Regions from separate parts of the Flexivirga sp. G2 genome, predicted to be linked through region 2. Evidence: riboswitches for the same ligand, from Rfam matches in the RefSeq annotation. Region 2 holds a riboswitch; the other holds the start of a gene.
The links. Region 2 has a riboswitch for ZMP and ZTP ahead of ACZ50J_RS17495 (bifunctional 5,10-methylenetetrahydrofolate dehydrogenase/5,10-methenyltetrahydrofolate cyclohydrolase). Riboswitches for the same ligand answer to the same signal wherever they lie in the genome.
Positions count from the first base shown of each region.

Region 1: it holds a riboswitch for ZMP and ZTP, as region 2 does, so the genes downstream of both, purH (bifunctional phosphoribosylaminoimidazolecarboxamide formyltransferase/IMP cyclohydrolase) here and ACZ50J_RS17495 (bifunctional 5,10-methylenetetrahydrofolate dehydrogenase/5,10-methenyltetrahydrofolate cyclohydrolase) in region 2, are expected to answer to the same signal.

Region 1 is NZ_AP039675.1:3,497,876-3,506,004, forward strand. Features, by position in the region: gene purH (bifunctional phosphoribosylaminoimidazolecarboxamide formyltransferase/IMP cyclohydrolase) at 1-1,232, opposite strand, end outside; ZMP/ZTP riboswitch at 1,262-1,338, opposite strand; gene purN (phosphoribosylglycinamide formyltransferase) at 1,340-1,957, opposite strand; gene ACZ50J_RS16945 (cell division protein PerM) at 1,985-3,205, opposite strand; gene ACZ50J_RS16950 (DUF192 domain-containing protein) at 3,414-3,785, shown strand; gene ACZ50J_RS16955 (prepilin peptidase) at 3,782-4,441, shown strand; gene ACZ50J_RS16960 (hypothetical protein) at 4,506-5,588, shown strand; gene ACZ50J_RS16965 (hypothetical protein) at 5,585-6,130, opposite strand; gene ACZ50J_RS16970 (hypothetical protein) at 6,263-7,630, opposite strand; gene ACZ50J_RS16975 (hypothetical protein) at 7,627-8,082, opposite strand.
Region 2 is NZ_AP039675.1:3,608,335-3,616,463, forward strand. Features, by position in the region: gene ACZ50J_RS17480 (error-prone DNA polymerase) at 1-2,168, shown strand, start outside; gene ACZ50J_RS17485 (class I SAM-dependent DNA methyltransferase) at 2,240-2,971, opposite strand; gene ACZ50J_RS17490 (VOC family protein) at 3,051-3,464, shown strand; gene ACZ50J_RS17495 (bifunctional 5,10-methylenetetrahydrofolate dehydrogenase/5,10-methenyltetrahydrofolate cyclohydrolase) at 3,461-4,306, opposite strand; ZMP/ZTP riboswitch at 4,330-4,407, opposite strand; gene ACZ50J_RS17500 (LacI family DNA-binding transcriptional regulator) at 4,445-5,527, opposite strand; gene ACZ50J_RS17505 (MFS transporter) at 5,608-6,900, shown strand; gene ACZ50J_RS17510 (helix-turn-helix domain-containing protein) at 7,031-7,366, shown strand; gene ACZ50J_RS17515 (ClpP family protease) at 7,371-7,961, opposite strand; gene ACZ50J_RS17520 (ClpP family protease) at 7,965-8,129, opposite strand, start outside.

The sequences.
Region 1 (8,129 bases), 110 kb from region 2:
AGCCGCCAGTTGGCCGCGTCGTCCCCACCGGTCACGTTGCCGTCCTCGTCCCGCACGACCGCGTCGACCTTGTCGATGCGTTGCATCAGCATGCCGCCGCTGATCGGGCGGATCTCGACCGGGTCACGGTGCTGGGCGGCTTCTGCCGGCAGCTTCAACAGCCGGATCGCCTTGCGCTTGCTGAGGATGTCGACGACGCCCGGCTCGAAGTCGGGCGCGATGACGACCTCGGTGAAGATGTCCTTCACCGTCTCGGCCATCTCGACGGTCACCGGCCGGTTGGTCGCGATGACGCCGCCGAACGCCGACATCGGGTCGCACGCGTGCGCCTTGCGGTGCGCATCGGCGATGTCCGAACCCACAGCGATGCCACAGGGATTCGCGTGCTTGATCACGGCGACGGTCGGCTGGTCGCCGTGGTCGTATGCCGCGCGCACGGCGGCATCGGTGTCCACGTAGTTGTTGTAGGACATCGCCTTGCCGAAGAGCTGCTCGGCGGAGGCGACACCGGCGCGCCAGTGCCGGTAGAGCGCGGCACCCTGGTGGGGGTTCTCGCCATACCGCAGGTCCTGGGCCTTGTCGAAGGTCGCACCGGACCAGTTGGGGAAGCCGGTGCCGTCGCTGGTGTCGACATACACGTTGCTCATCCAGTTGGCGACGGTGTTGTCGTAGTCGGCCGTGTGCTGGAAAGCCTGTGCTGCCAGCAGCTTTCGTTCCTCCAGCGTGAAGCCGCCGGCGGCGACGGCCTCGAGCGTCGCGGCGTATGACGCGGGCGACGTCACGATCGCAACGCTCGGGTGGTTCTTGGCGGCGGCGCGGACCATGGACGGCCCGCCGATGTCGATCTGCTCGATGCACTCGTCCGGGGTGGCACCGGAGGCGACGGTGGCGCGGAACGGGTAGAGGTTGGACACCACGAGTTCGAACGGTGCAACGCCCAATTCGTCCAGTTGCGAGAGGTGTTCGGGGATCCGGGTGTCGGCGAGGATGCCGGCGTGCACCCTCGGGTGCAGCGTCTTGACCCGGCCGTCGAGGCACTCGGGGAAGCCGGTGAGGTCCTCGACCTTGGTCACCGGGATGCCGGCCTGCTCGATGAGGGCGGCGGAGCCACCGGTCGAGATGAGTTCGACGCCGGCGTCGTGCAGGCCGCGGGCCAGATCTTCCAGGCCCGTCTTGTCGTAGACCGAGACGAGTGCGCGCTTGATGGGACGTCGGCCCTGTTCCTGAGACATGACTCTCCTTCGGGAGGGTTGGCAGTACTGACGTGCACCCAGGCGATCGATGCACGCGACTCCACTCCCTGGTGGTTACCCACCTGCGCCAGTCGTGTGTGGCGATTCTATCCGACGCGCACGCGACGCCCGTCGACGGTGAAGCCGTCCCGCGCCATCCGGCCCACCCACTCGACAAGCTGCGGGCGTTCGGCGTCCTTGATCCGATCGGTCAGGCTCTCCACCGTGTCGTCGCCCTCGACGGGCACCACGCACTGGGCCACGATCGCACCCGTGTCGACACCGGCATCCACGACGAAAAGCGTTGCGCCGGCTACCTTCACGCCATACTCCAGCGCGTCGCGCGGGCCGTGTATGCCGGGAAAGCTCGGCAGCAACGCATTGTGACTGTTGAGGTAGCGGCCACCGAACGACTCCAGGAAGCGCTCCCCCACGAGTTTCAGGAAGCCGGCGGAGACGACCAGCGCCGGTTCGTATGCCGCAACCTGCTCGGTCAGGGCCGCGTCCCACGCGGCGCGATCGGCATGGTCCTTGACCCGGCAGACGAACGTCGGCACGCCGGCGCGTTCCGCCCGCGCCAGACCCTCGATGTCCGGGCGATCGGCGCCGACGGCGGCGATCCGCACGCCGTACGCGGGATCCTGCGCGGCGTCGAGCAATGCCTGCAGGAGGGTGCCGGAGCCGGAGACGAGTACGACGACGGGTACGGGCTGGGTGTCGACCACGGCCCGCACGCTAGCGCACCGGCCGACTCAGCGACGCAGCGCGCGCTTCCAGTGCAGGAAGAGCGTGGCGAGCAGGGCGCCCAGCAGCAGCTCGACCACCAGCAGCGGCACGATCAGCAGGGACGGCCCGATGTAGTCGAGCGACCCGCCACTCACCCCGGCGGTCGACAGCCAGCTGAGCAGCAGGACGATGGCTGCCGTCATACCGGCGGCCTGTGCGGCCGTGACCGCCTTGGTCTTCAACGAGGCATAGGTGGTCAGCTTGCCCAGCGACCGATAGCCGACGAAGGCGCCGAGGAGCACGGGGATCAGCGGAGCGAGGCTCGTGCCGGTCGGCAGCGCACCGGCGCCGGGGACCGCACCGAGCACCGGGATCATCGGCAGCAGGCCGCCGTGGACCGACGTGCTGCCGACGCTGACGGCGCCGATGTGCATCGACGCGCCGGTGGTCCACCCGGCCGACCAGACCAGCAGATTGGGCAGTGCCGCGAGCTGCCCGACCCAGAGCACGACACCGCCGAGGAGCCCGGGCTGCAGCTGACCGTTCAGGTCGCCGATCGCGGACGCGTGCGTCACCAGCAGCACGAGGACGAGCACGAGGCCGATGCCGAGGTAACCCAGCGCACCCTCTGTGGCCGGCCGCAGCGCGCGACGGGTGGACAACGAGATGCGTTGATCGACAAAGGTCTTCGCGTGTTCCGCGAGCGGGTCCTCGCTGCGCAGCAGCGCCCACGCGCACCCCGCGAATCCGACCACCAACGCACCCGGGAAGACGGTCAGCAGGTTCGGATGGGCCGGGCCGGAGAGCGAGAGGCCGGTGATCAGCAGGCCGGTCACGACATACCCGACGAGGTATGCCGCAGGGCCTTCCCACCACGCACCCGAGCGATCGGACAGGTGGGTCAGCATCGCCTTCGCCGCCATCCGGGCCAGAACCACCGCGAGCGCGGTGAGCATCAGGGGCGCGAAGGTCACCGAGTGGGCCGCACCGACGGCGACCGACACGTGACCGCGATGGGCCAGCGCCCAGCCGTCCCCGGCGAAGGTCAACGCGTCGGTCCACGACGTGGTGCTCTGCGTGTCCGCGGCCCAGGCGACCATGACCGGAACGATCAGCACCAGCCCGAGCGTGACCGCTCCGACCGCGCCGTACCCGGCCGCGATGGACAGCTGACGCCAGTCCCGCGGTCCGTCCGACGAGGCGAGGGACGACGGCAGGTTGGTGCGAACGCGATCAAGAAGGCTCATGTCGCTAGTCATGGTCGCCGCCGCGACGGCCCGCGTCCTGCCGACTCGCCGGTGGCCGGCAGATCCACACCGGGTGGCGCGGTGGTTCCGGTCACACCCGGGTCGAGCCCAGATCGGGCCCAGGTCGGGCCTACAGACCCACCCACGGACGCCGGCCGGCGGTTAATCTCGGTCCGCGCCCACCGTGGCGCCGGAAGAGGGGAAAGCCATGGGGATCAGGACATTCGGGCCGGGCCCGCACCGGCTAATGCGCAACGGGGTGCCGGTCGGTGCCTGCGCCGTCGCGGACAACGCGCGCAGTCGCCGCAAGGGCCTGCTCGGCACCGACGAGGTCGCCGGTGCACTCTGGCTCACCCGCTGCCCGTCGGTGCACATGGTCGGCATGCGCTACCCGATCGACGTGGCGGTCCTCGACAAGGCCGGGACGGTGCTGCGCGTCGCGACGCTGCGCCCCTGGGTCGGTATGACGCGACCCCGGCTGCGCGCCGCGGTCACGGTCGAGGCAGCCGCCGGCGCGCTGTCCGCCTGGGGCGTGCAGCCGGGTGACCAGCTGTCGGTGGACCGGTCGGACCACGCGTGAACCCGTGGGTCGCCGGCGTCATCGCCTGCTGTGCCGCCATACCGGTCGGCGTCCTGGTGTGGCGCCGGCTGCGCACGGCCGAGCACCGCCTCGAGGACGAACTCGACACGCCACCACGGCAGCACGTGTGGCTGCTGGTCGCGCTGCCGCTCGTCGCCCTCGTCGTCGGGCATGCCCTCGCCGCGTCGCACAACGCCGGTGTCGCACTCGCCTACTGCTGCAGCCTGCCGGTGCTCGCCGCACTGACCGCGATCGACCTCGACGTCCACCGGCTGCCGAACTTCCTGACCTTCCCGCTCGTGCCGCTCGCGGTCGTCATCGCCGCGATCTCGAGTGCATCGACCGGGCACTGGTTCGCCCTGCTGCGGGCGATCCTGGCCGGTGTCGCGCTGGGCGCGGCATACCTCGTGCTGTTGCTGGTGTCCCGGGGTGGCGCCGGCCTCGGACTCGGTGACGTCAAGCTCGCCGTCGGGCTGGGCGTGCTGCTCGGCTGGTTCTCCTGGTCCAGCGTGCTGAGCGCAACGCTGCTCGGCTTCATCCTCGGTGGCCTGTGGGCCGCCGGGCTGTTGGTGGCGCGTCGCGCGACCCGCCAGACCTACATCGCCTTCGGTCCGTTCATGATCGGTGGCACCGTGATCGCACTTCTCGCGTCATAGGTGCGACCAACCGGGCCCGGGGTTCACCCAGGCGGCCCGTGAGCACTGCCCGCGAGAGGGAGAGATGAACCAGCAGTCCGCACCCATTCTTGGGGTCATCGCGCGAGGCGGAGCCGGCCCGACCACGGAGTCGCCGATGATCGCGGTCGTGGACCCGGCCACTCCGACCTGGGCGAACGAACTCTTCCGCAGCCACGGTCCGGTCGGCGACGCGATCCTGTTCGTGCCGCAACTGGAGCGCAATCCACGCATCGGCCGCGGCACCCAGCTCGACGAACTGCTGCCCGAGCACAGTCCGCGGGTCGCCGTCGTCACCCTCAGCACACACGTCACCGGAATCCAGGCGGCGGTCCGGGACTGCGCGCCACGGTTCGGGCACCGTGCCGAGTTCATCGCCGCCGTGCGCGCGCACGTCGCCGCCTCGTATGCCGGCACCTGGCTCAAGCGCGTCGGCAAGCTCGAGTCGCCGAGCCCATCGTTCGGCCAGCATCTGTCCTCGTGGTTGCCGTTCTCGCCCGGCTACTTCGTGACCCTGCATCCGTCCCTCGCGGTACGCCGTCGGCCCGAGCCCGCTGTGGGCGGCGTCGACGGCGCCCGGTTGCTCCGGACCAGCACCGCACCGACGCGCCGGGTGAGCGACGCGCTGCGGGCGGCATACGGGACACAGCAGGCGGAGGTGGTCGGCGCCGCGCACCGGCTCGCGCCGCGATGGGGCGTCGAGCGGGCCGTCGAGTATGTCGTCAGCCCCGAACCGGCCGCCCTCCGGCTGGCGCAGCCGGACGGGCACTGCCCGACCTGCGGTGATCCGATCTGGGGCCAGTGCGCCTTCTGTCATCTCACCCCGCCGCGACTGGACCGTTGGCTGACCGTGAACGTCCCCGGGCTGGCACCGGCCGCACCGGTTGCACCGTCGGTGGCGGCCGCGCCAGCCGAGCCGGAAATGCCGGAGCCCGTCTCCGCGCCCGAGCCAGCACCTGCACCCGAGCCGGCACCTGCGCCCGAGCCGGCCCCCGCGCCCGAGTCGGCACCTGCACCCGCACCGAAACGGGCGTTCCAACTGCCACGACACCGCCCGAAGGCGGCCGCTTCCGCGACGTCACCGGCCGAGTTGTCGGAGAACCCCTGGCTCTCCGACGACGAGGGCTAGCCGTACTGGCCCGGTCCGGCCCAGGGCGCGGTCCGGCGACGCCGCCGTCGCAGCATCAGTCCCGCGACGGTGAAACCGGCGGCGAGCAGTGCGCCCAGCGCCGCGACGCCGGTCATGATCAACGCCGGTCGCCTGTCCTCGGCGGCCAGCAACGCCGGACCGGAGGCGCCCGAGCAGGTGATGCGGTCCCCCGTGCGCCAGCCCTTCGGCAACTCCAGGACACTCGACCAGTGGGTGCCGTGTCGTGTCGCGGACGCGTTGTCCAACAGCGAGCCCTGCCAACGCTGTCCGGATGCGGAGCGACACTGGAACTGGTTCGCCGCCAACGGGCCGGCGACGTCGTCCGGTAGCAGCAGGTGCAGCGTCGGCCGGTCGGCCGACGAGGGGGTCCGGAACGACGTCACATCGGCAACGTCGGTGTATGACGGGGCCGTCGCGACCAGGCGCCATACGCCCACACCGCAGAGCACGACGAAGAAGATCGTCGCGATCGCGAACAGCCACCACACCGACCCCAGCAGACGACTCGCGCGTCCGGTCACCGTGTCTCCCTTTCGTTCATGTCGCGTCGTTCATGTCGCGTCGTTCATGCCGTGCAAGTTCACGCACCCCGCCGGTCATGCGGCGGTGCGGCCGACAGCACCGAGGCTGCCGACCGCACCATGATGCGTCGATCAGGACGCGCCGCCACAACCCGGCCAGTCCACGAATTGGGTGCCGTCCCAGTACTGTCCGCCGGTCGCGGTCAGGTTGTTCGTATTGACCTCGACGGATCCGCCGACCTCGGCCAGCAGCTTCGCGTCGAAGTCCGCACCGTAGCTGTGGCTGTCCTGCTTGAAGTCCTGCTTGGTCACGTACCCGTGATCACGCGCAGCGTCCGCGAACTGCAGGGTCGCCGGGACACTGGCCGCAGCACCGGCAACGCCGGCCGGCGGGAAGATCATCGATCCACCGAGCGCCAGGCCCTGCGACAACAGGAACTCGTTGGCCACGGTCGCGTCGTGGGCGTTCTTGATCGGCAGCGTCATCGTCGTCTCCTGATAGCCGGAGGCGTCGGGGTCTCCCCCGGCGTAGCCGTCACCGGTCGCGTTGGCGTTGCCGGCCAGGACGGTCTTGACCGTGACACCGGTGACCTTGCCGTTCTTGTCCCGGGTGACCTGGGTCAGCAGCTTGGCCTTGCCGTCAGCGGTCGCCTTCGCCTGCTTCGGCGCGTCGTCGCCATACAGCATCTCGGCCTGCGCCGAACCCTTCACTTCGGCCTGGTAGTACGCAACCGTCGAGCCGTCGCTGTTCTTCTGGTAGCCCAGTCCCTCGGCGACGCTGACCTTGGCTGCGGCGCCGTCGGCGACAGCCGTGACGTTCGCGGCCGCGCCACCCTCGATGCCGCCCTCGATGAACTCCGAGGTCGGATCGGGCAGGTTCTTCTTCAGCCCGGTCACGTCGAGGGCATGGTCGGCGACCCAACGGATCGGTCCGGTCCCGACGATGTGGTCCTCCATGTTGCTCTGCAGCAGCGCACCCATGACGTTCTTGAGCTCCGCCGCGGAGTGCGCCGTGTAGACCTTGCCCTGGGTGAACTCGAGTCCGATGTGCGCATTGGCATTCGCGCTCGCGCCGTACTTGTCGCCGTCCCAGGTCCCGGTCACGTCGAACCCGACACCGACACCGACCGAGGCACCGCCGCTGGTCGCGTTGGTGATGCGGTAGGTGCCGTCGCTCATCTGGTCGACCTGGTACTTCTGCCCCTCACTGCCGGTCACCACGAAGCTCACCGACACCTTGGCGTCGGCAGCCTGCGAGCTGACGACGCACGGATCCTTGGGGATGTGGGTGATCGCCTCGGGGCTGCTCGCGTGACAGCTGCCCTGACCGAGCGTGACGACCTTGCAGATCGCGGCGCGGGCCTGACTGGCCAGGGCCGGTGCGCCGGTGGTCATCGAGGCGACCAGCGCAAGGACGAGCAGGGCGGCCAGCGCGAGCATGCCGGTGGTCTCGAGCGTGGCCTGACCGCGCTCGTTGCGAATTCCCTTCCGGCACATCATGATCCGGACCCCTCACTCACGTAGCTGTTCTCGCGGAGGGAACGGTGGCTCTCCGGGCGAACCAGGCGCGCACCGAGTGTCACGGTCAGCACACCGGTGAGCACCAGCAGCAGGAGCACGTCGACGACTGCTGCCGCTGGACCTGCGCCGAGCACGGTCTGGGCGACGTACGCCCGCCCTTCCCAGGTCGCCGGATCGGCGACGAAACCGACCGCCGAGCCGACGACGACGGACCCGGCGAATGTATGACGCTGGCCGAGCCGCACACTGCGGCCGGCCAGGATGACCACGGTCGCCACCACCACGACGGTGAACACGACAGCCCGCATCGCGTATCCCCGCTCGATGTCGTTCCCGGCGCCGACCATCAGCGCGCCGGCGACCGCCGCCACGGTTCCGCCGAGAGCGGTGATCACCGCGGCTCGCCACGCCGTCCCCACCTGAATGTCCATCGTCATCTCCTCCACGAGCGGCCGATCACCTGTGCCGGCCACCCCAG
Region 2 (8,129 bases):
GGCGCGGCTCGGCCGCGGCTTCCGCGGTCTGTTACGTCCTCGGCATCACGGTGATCGACCCGATCTTCTACGAGCTGCCGTTCGAGCGGTTCCTGTCCGAACTGCGCGAGGAAGCCCCGGACATCGACGTCGACTTCGACTCGGGCCGGCGCGAGGAAGTCATCCAGCACGTCTACGAGCGCTACGGTCGCCGCAACGCCGCACAGGTCGCCAACGTCGTCACCTACCGCCCGAAGAACGCCGTCCGCGACATGGCCAAGGCGCTCGGCGCCAGCCAGGGGCAACAGGACGCGTGGTCCCGGCAGGTCGAGCGGTGGGGTGCGGAGATCGCGAGCGCGGACCACGACATACCCACGCCGGTGATCGGGTTGGCGACGCAGGTGTTGGGCTATCCGCGACATCTCGGCATCCACTCCGGCGGCATGGTGTTGACCGACCGCCCAGTCAGCGAGGTGTGCCCCATCGAGCACGCCCGGATGACGGATCGCACTGTCCTGCAATGGGACAAGGACGATTGCGCGTGGATGGGGCTGGTGAAGTTCGACCTGCTCGGGCTCGGGATGCTCGCCGCGTTGCAGCACACCTTCGACCTCGTCGAGCGCCATACCGGCGAGCAGTGGCGCATCGAGACGTTGCCCCGCAACGAGCCCGGTGTCTACGACATGTTGTGCCGGGCCGACTCGATCGGCGTGTTCCAGGTCGAGAGTCGTGCGCAGATGGGGACTCTCCCCCGGCTGAAGCCGCGGTCCTTCTATGACCTCGCCGTCGAGATCGGGCTGATCCGACCCGGTCCGATCCAGGGTGGTGCGGTGCACCCCTACATCCGGCGACGGACCGGCAAGGAGGACGTCACCTACTCGCACCCGCTGCTCGAGCCGGTGCTCTCGCGCACGCTCGGCGTGCCGCTCTTCCAGGAGCAGCTCATGCAGATGGCGATCGCGGTCGGCGATTGCAGCCCGGCCGATGCCGACCTGCTGCGCCGGGCGATGGGGTCCAAGCGTGGGGTCGAGCGCATCGACTCGCTGCGCACGAAGCTGTATGACGGCATGGCCCGCAACGGCATACCGCCCAAGACTGCGGAGGAGATCTACAACAAGATCGAGGCCTTCGCCAATTTCGGTTTCGCCGAGTCGCACGCGCTCAGTTTCGCGGTGCTGGTCTATGCCAGCTCCTGGCTCAAATTGCATTACCCCGCAGCGTTTTTGGCAGGTTTGCTGCGCTCCCAGCCGATGGGCTTCTACTCGCCGCAGACGCTCACCGGCGACGCACGGCGGCATGGTGTCGAGGTGCTATCGCCGGACCTGATGCGCTCCAGTGTGCACGCCGATCTCGAGCCGGACTCCCCCGATGCCATGGACCAACGCGGCGGCACCGACGACTGCTTGCGCGACCACACGCAGGAGGAGATCGGTGATTTCGACACCGATGCTGCGCCCGATTGGCAGGAGCACCGCCGCGACTGGCACCACGCGGTGCGTCTCGGGCTGGCCGACATCACCGCGCTCGGTGAGGCTGCCGCGGAGCGCATCGTGCGGACCCGGGATCTGTCCGGGCCGTTCACCGATCTGGCGGACCTCGCGCGCCGCGCCGAGCTGGATACCGAGCAGATGGAGGCGCTTTCGCTGTCCGGCGCATTGGACGCACTGACCGGTTCACGTCGTGACGCACTGTGGCGTTCAGCAGAGGCGGCGTCGATCCGCGGTGACCAGTTGCCGGTTCGCGTGCCGTACCAACCGCCGCTGCTGCCGGAGTTGTCGATCGGCGAACTGCTGATGCACGACCTGCAGGCGACCGGGATCAGCCCCGGTGATCATCCGATCCGGCATGTCCGCGCGGACCTGGACGCGCGCGGCGTGCTGCCGATCGAGCAGTTGAAGGGGTTCCAGAGCGGCCGGCGGGTGCAAGTCGGCGGTGTGATCACCCATCGCCAGCGCCCGGCGACGGCCGGCGGGATCACCTTCGTCAATGTGGAGGACGAGACCGGAATCCTGAATGTCATTGTCTCGAAAGGCGTTTGGCATCGTTATCGGCGCATCGCGCGTGCGTCACCGGCGATGGTGGTGCGCGGCATACTCGAACGCTCCGAGGACGGCGTCACCAACCTGCTCGCGGATCGCTTGGAGCACCTCACGATTCACGTGCGGACCAAGTCCCGCGACTTCCAGTGACGTGCGCGGGTCGAGTAGAGCCTGGCGGAGCGCAGCGGGGGAAGGCTCGTATCGAGACCAGCACGGCGATCTCACTCGCGGTGGGTCCGGGCGAAGAACACCCACTCTCTGCCCGGGCGGTCCGGTGCATCGCGTACCTCGACGACCTCGAAACCGTGGCGCCGCAGGTCGTCCTCGATCTCCGCATGCGCCCGAAAACGCAATGTCGACACCGATGTCAGCGTCTCGTCGGCCAGCTCGAGTGTGGACTCGAACGTCACCAGCGGCAACGCCACCTCCGTCACCGTCATCGAGTCCGTGCCGCGACGACCGTCCGGCAGCACGACCTCGGCCGGTGGCGTCGTCCACTGCTCCCACGCGCGCACTTCGGGGTGGCGGGTCTCGAAGACGAACCACCCGCCCTCCCGCAACGCACCGTGTATGGCGCTCAACGTCTGCTCCCAGTCCGCGTCGTCCACGAAGACCTGTGCGACGTTCCCGGTCATCACGGCCAGGTCCGCATCGGTGACGCGATCGATCAGCAGCGTGGCGTCCCCGGGCAACCAGGTCACCCTGTCGGCATACGGCTTGGCGCGGGCGACATCGATCGAAGCGACCGCCGGATCGACACCGACCACCACGTTGCCCCGAGCCGCCAATCGCACTGCGAGAGAACCGGTTCCGCAGCCAACGTCCACGACCTTGCGGGCGCCCAGCTCATCGACGATCGCCTCGTAGACGTCGAGGTCACTGCGGTCGTCATCGAAGAAGTCGTAGAGGACCGCCAGTCGTGGGTCGGCGAAGCCGGCATCGGGTGCGCGCATACCTCGAACGTATGGCGGTCGCCGTTCGGCCGCACCTGATTTCTGTCCGGCTCGGCGCGCACGGGTCTAGCCTGAGTGGATGCTCACAGCAGTTCACACGCTGATCTATTCGTCGGATCCGCCTGCGACCCGGGCCTTCTTCCGTGATGTCCTGCAGTGGCCGTTCGTCAGCGACGCCGCCTCCACCGAGCCCGGCCACGCCCCGGAAGATGCTGCCAACTGGCTCATCTTCGGGACCGGCCCGAGCGAACTCGGTGTCCACCCGCTGATGCCCGGCCGTGGCCGGGACACACCGCAACACGTGATGAGCCTGGTCTGCGACGACATCGTCGCCACCGTTCGCGAACTGTCCGGCCGTGGTGCGACTCTCCGGGGCGAGCCGGAAGACCGCGGTTACGGCATCGCCGTCGACGTCGCAGTGCCCGGCACCGAAGACATCCAGATCTACGAACCGCGCCACACGACTGCCTACCAGTTGCCGAGCAGGATCTAGCAGATTCGCCGTTCCGCCGCGGTGACGGTCTGCTCCATCAGCACCGCGATCGTCATCGGACCGACGCCACCGGGCACCGGTGTGATGTATGACGCCCGCTGTGCCGCAGCCGCCGTCTCCACGTCGCCGACATTGCCCGGGTTGTAGCCGGCGTCGACGACGACGGCCCCCGGCTTGATCCACGCACCCCGGATCAGCTCGGGCCGTCCGACTGCGGCGACGACGATGTCGGCGACACCGACCTGCGCCGCCAGATCCTTCGTGCGTGAGTGGCAGAAGGTGACCGTGGCATCGCGGGCGAGCAGCAGCAGCCCGACCGGCTTGCCGAGGATCGCGCTGCGTCCCACAACGCACACCTGCTGCCCCGAGAGCGGCACGTCATACGCATCGAGCAGCCGGACGATCCCCTCCGGCGTGCAGGAATGGAATCCGTTGGCGGACAGGCCCATTGCCGCGAAGCTGTGCATGGTGACGCCGTCGACGTCCTTGTCCGGAGCGATCGCCTCGAAGACGGCCAGCTCGTCCACCTGGGTTGGTGCCGGGTGCTGCACGAGGATGCCATCGACAGAGTCGTCGGCGGAGAGCGCGCGGACCGCCTGGACCGCTTGTTCCGTGGTGGTGTCCGACGGCAACTGCACACGACGGGACTCGAGCCCCAGCTGGCCGGCGCGCCGCTGCTTCATCCGCACGTAGGTGTGCGACGCGGGGTCGTCACCGATCAGCACGGTGGCGAGGCACGGCCGACGCCCTTGTGCCGCAACGAATTCCGCAGCACGGTCGGCGGTCTCTGCGAAGATTCGACGCGCGACGGCAGTGCCGTCCAGTAGTTGTGCACCAGACATCCGGGGACTCCTTGAATCGATCGGAGTCGCACCCAGGCGGGCGATACGACGAACTCACACTCCCCGGTGGTGCCCCACCTTCGCCAGTCGTGTTGGACCCAGTTTAGCCGAGCGCCCGCTGGAGCCGTTCGGCGAAACCTACCGACCCTTCGGCGCGGGACCGGTCGTATCGCCTTCGCGCAGGGTCACCGGGACCAGCACATCGGAGACGTCCTCACCGGCGAGCAGGGCACGCACCACCTCGCCGACAGCCCTGCCCTTCTCGATCGGGTGCTGGTCGATCGTGGTCAGCGTTCTCGGAAACCACGGCAGCGAGACCCCGTCGTACCCGGTGACCGACAGGTCTTCGGGGACGCGCACGCCGCGGTCGACCGCGCACTGCACCACCCCGGCTGCCAGCAGGTCGCTCTGGGCGACGATCGCGGTCGGCGGCTGGTCACTCTCCAGCAGCAGCGTCGCTGCCGCGTAGCCCGAGTCGAAGTCGGGCTCCTCCGCCTCGATGAGGGTCGCCGTGGCGAACACCTCCCGCACACCGATCGCCCGCTCCCGCGTGTCCGGGAACTTGCTCGCGCGGACCTGGGCGATGGTTCGCCGTCCGGTCGTGCCGCCCCACCGGAGCGGCATCATCACGTGGTCCACCCGGCGATGCCCGAGCCGGTGCAGTAATTGCGCCAGCTCACGGGAGGCCGCACGTTCGTCAGCCGTCACCTGTATGTCGGCACCCGCCGGCGCACCGGTGCCCACCACCGGAACGCCACGAGCGGCGAACTGCGTTGCCAACACGTTGTTCTCGTCACCACACAGCATGAAAACCGCAGCGTCTGCAGCCACACGGGACACCTGAGGGCCGGTGTCGCCATACCCCTCAGCCGCATCCGGCAGCAGCAACAGCCCGTATCCCATTTCCCCGACGACCTGCGAGAGTCCGTCGAGCACGGACACGACGTACGGATCGCGGAACGCGTGCAGGATGCGTCGCTCGACGACCGCGGCGATCACACCGCTGCGCCCGTGTCGCAGGGACGAGGCCATCGGGTCCGGCCCGCCATACCCCAGCAACTCGGCAGCGGCACGCACCCGGTCGGCCGTCTCCGAGGCGACCGGTTTGTTGCCGCTGAAGACCAGCGATGCGGTCGAGATCGCGACACCGGCGCGCTCCGCGACGTCACGCAGCGTCACGCGTCCGCCGGACGAGTGCTCGGCTTGACCTCCCACAGACATGTGGAGCAGACTATCGAATCGATTCGATCGAATCGATTCGACAAGCCACTGAAAAGCTCCTCCGAAGGAAACCCATGGTGATGGTGGACAAGCTCCCCACCGCGCAGACGCCGCAGACCGACCCCGCACAGGTCCGGCGCGTCTCGACCTCGGTCGCGGTGCTGTTCGTGCTGAACGGCGCGGCATTCGCATCCTTCGCCGCCCGACTGCCCGACGTGAAGTCGCTGCTCCACCTGACGACCGGACAGCTCGGTCTGCTCCTGCTCGCCGGATCGATCGGCAGCGTCAGCGGACTGCCGCTCGCCGGCTGGGTGATCGGCCGCTTCGGCAGCCGCGTCACGGTCCGTGTGGCGGCCCTCGCAACCGTCACCGGTTACCTGCTGGCAACCGTCGCCATCACCTCGCACCTCGTCTGGTTGACGGTGATCGGTCTGCTCGTCGCGGGCATGGGCATCGGACCGTGGGACGTCGCGATGAACCTCGAGGGGACAGTCGTCGAGCGCTGCCAGCAACGATCGATCATGCCGCGCTACCACGCCATGTTCTCCGGCGGCACCGTGCTGGCCGCGCTGATCGGGGCGGGCCTGACCGCCATACACGTACCGCTGTGGGTGCATCTGGTCGTCGTCATGATCGCCATCGGCACCGTCGCCATCTGGCGGGCCAAGTACTTCGAGACGCTGTCCGACGGCCGCAAGGAGTCGGTCGAGAACGCCGCGGACTCCGGCCCCGCGCCGACCGGCCGCAGCGCGTGGACCGACCCGCGAGTCCTGTTGATCGGTGTCGTGACCCTGATCGCCGCGTTCACCGAGGGATCGGCCAACGACTGGCTGTCGCTCGGCTTCGTCGAGGGCCACCACGTGCCCAAGTGGGCCGGAATTCTAGCGTTCGCAACCTTTCTGACCTTCATGACGATCGGGCGCCTTGCCGGCACGGCACTCCTCGACCGCTACGGGCGGGTGCCGGTGCTGCGTGTCTGCTTCAGCCTGGCGATCGTCGGCTGCCTGGCCGTCGTCCTCGGTCCGACTCCGCTGGCGTATGCCGGAGTCGTCGTCTGGGGCCTCGGCGTCTCGCTGGGTTTCCCGGTCGGCATGAGTGCGGCAGCGGACGACCCACGGCATGCACACGCCCGCATCTCGGTCATCAGCACGGTCGCCTACACGGCCTTCCTCGCCGGGCCGCCGCTGCTCGGGCTTCTCGGCGAGCATGTCGGCGTGCTGCACGCCCTCTTCGCGGTCGGCGCCGCGGCGACCGTCGCCCTCGCGCTGGTGCCTGCGGTGCGGGAGCCGGAAGGCGGGCACCACGACAACACGCCCGCGACGTCGACCACCACCGACCCAGCCCTCTGCGCCACCCCCGCCCATCCCGAATGACGGCTTCCTCGGCGAGTGACGGTCGGATACGGCCGTCACTCGGCGAAGAAGCCGTCATTCGGCATCGGTCCGCTTCTGCTCTGAGCAGAAAGCGTTGGGCGGCACCGGGCATCGGGGCTAGCGTCGAGTCATGGGTGACGTGCGACAGCTCCGGCAGCGTTCGACGGTCGAGCCCCTCTGGCGGGAAGTGCTCGGCACACAGCTGCGGGCGATCCGGTTGCGACGCCGCGGCACGATCACCACGACCGCGCAGCGGGCCGGGATCTCCGCGCAGTACCTCTCCGAGATCGAGCGGGGCCGGAAGGACCCGTCCTCGGAGATCGTCGCCGCCATCGCCGGCGCACTCGACTGCACCCTCGCCGAGGTCACCGACCTGACGGTCCGCGAGCTGCGCCGGGAGTCCGCCCGGCTGGGCCTGGCTCCTGCTCCGGCGAGCATGCGCGGCCCGGTCGCGCTGGCCGCCTGAGCACTCAGCTGCGGTAGGCCATCACCTCGTCGACCAGCCCGTAGTCGACGGCCGCTTGCGGGGTGAAGATCCGATCCCGGTCGGTGTCCTTGCGCAACACGTCGACCGGTTGTCCCGTGTGATGCGCCAGCACCTCCTCGGCCTCCGCGCGCAGTCGGATCACCTCGTCCGCCGCCAGGATGATGTCGGGTATGGCGCCACGGCCGCTCCCGGTCGGCTGATGCAACAGGACCCGCGAGTGCGGCAGCACGCTGCGGCGCCCCGGAGCACCTGCTGCCAGCAGGATCGCCGCCGTCGAACACGCTTGCCCCACACAGGTCGTCGCGACCGGTGATCGGACGAACCGCATGGCGTCATACACGGCGAAGGTTGCGGTCAGCGACCCGCCGGGCGAGTTGATGTAAAGGTTGATCTCCTGGTCCGGCGCGACCGATTCCAGGTGCAGGATCTGCGCGATGAGGGCGTTCGAGACGCCGTCGTCGATCTCGGTGCCGAGGTAGACGATCCGTTCGGACAGGAGGTGGCTGTAGACGTCCATGACGCGATCACCACGCGGGGACGACGCAATGACATTCGGAATCGTGTAACTACTCATATGTCAAACTCCAAGTCCCACAGGGTTTTTGCCCGGTTTGATACGGCTCAGGTCGTCGATGACCCGGTCGACGAATCCATAGGCGACGGCTTGTTCCGCCGTGTACCACCGGTCACGCAGCGAGTCCTCGAACACTCGCGGCAACGGCTGACCGGTCAGCTCCGCCGT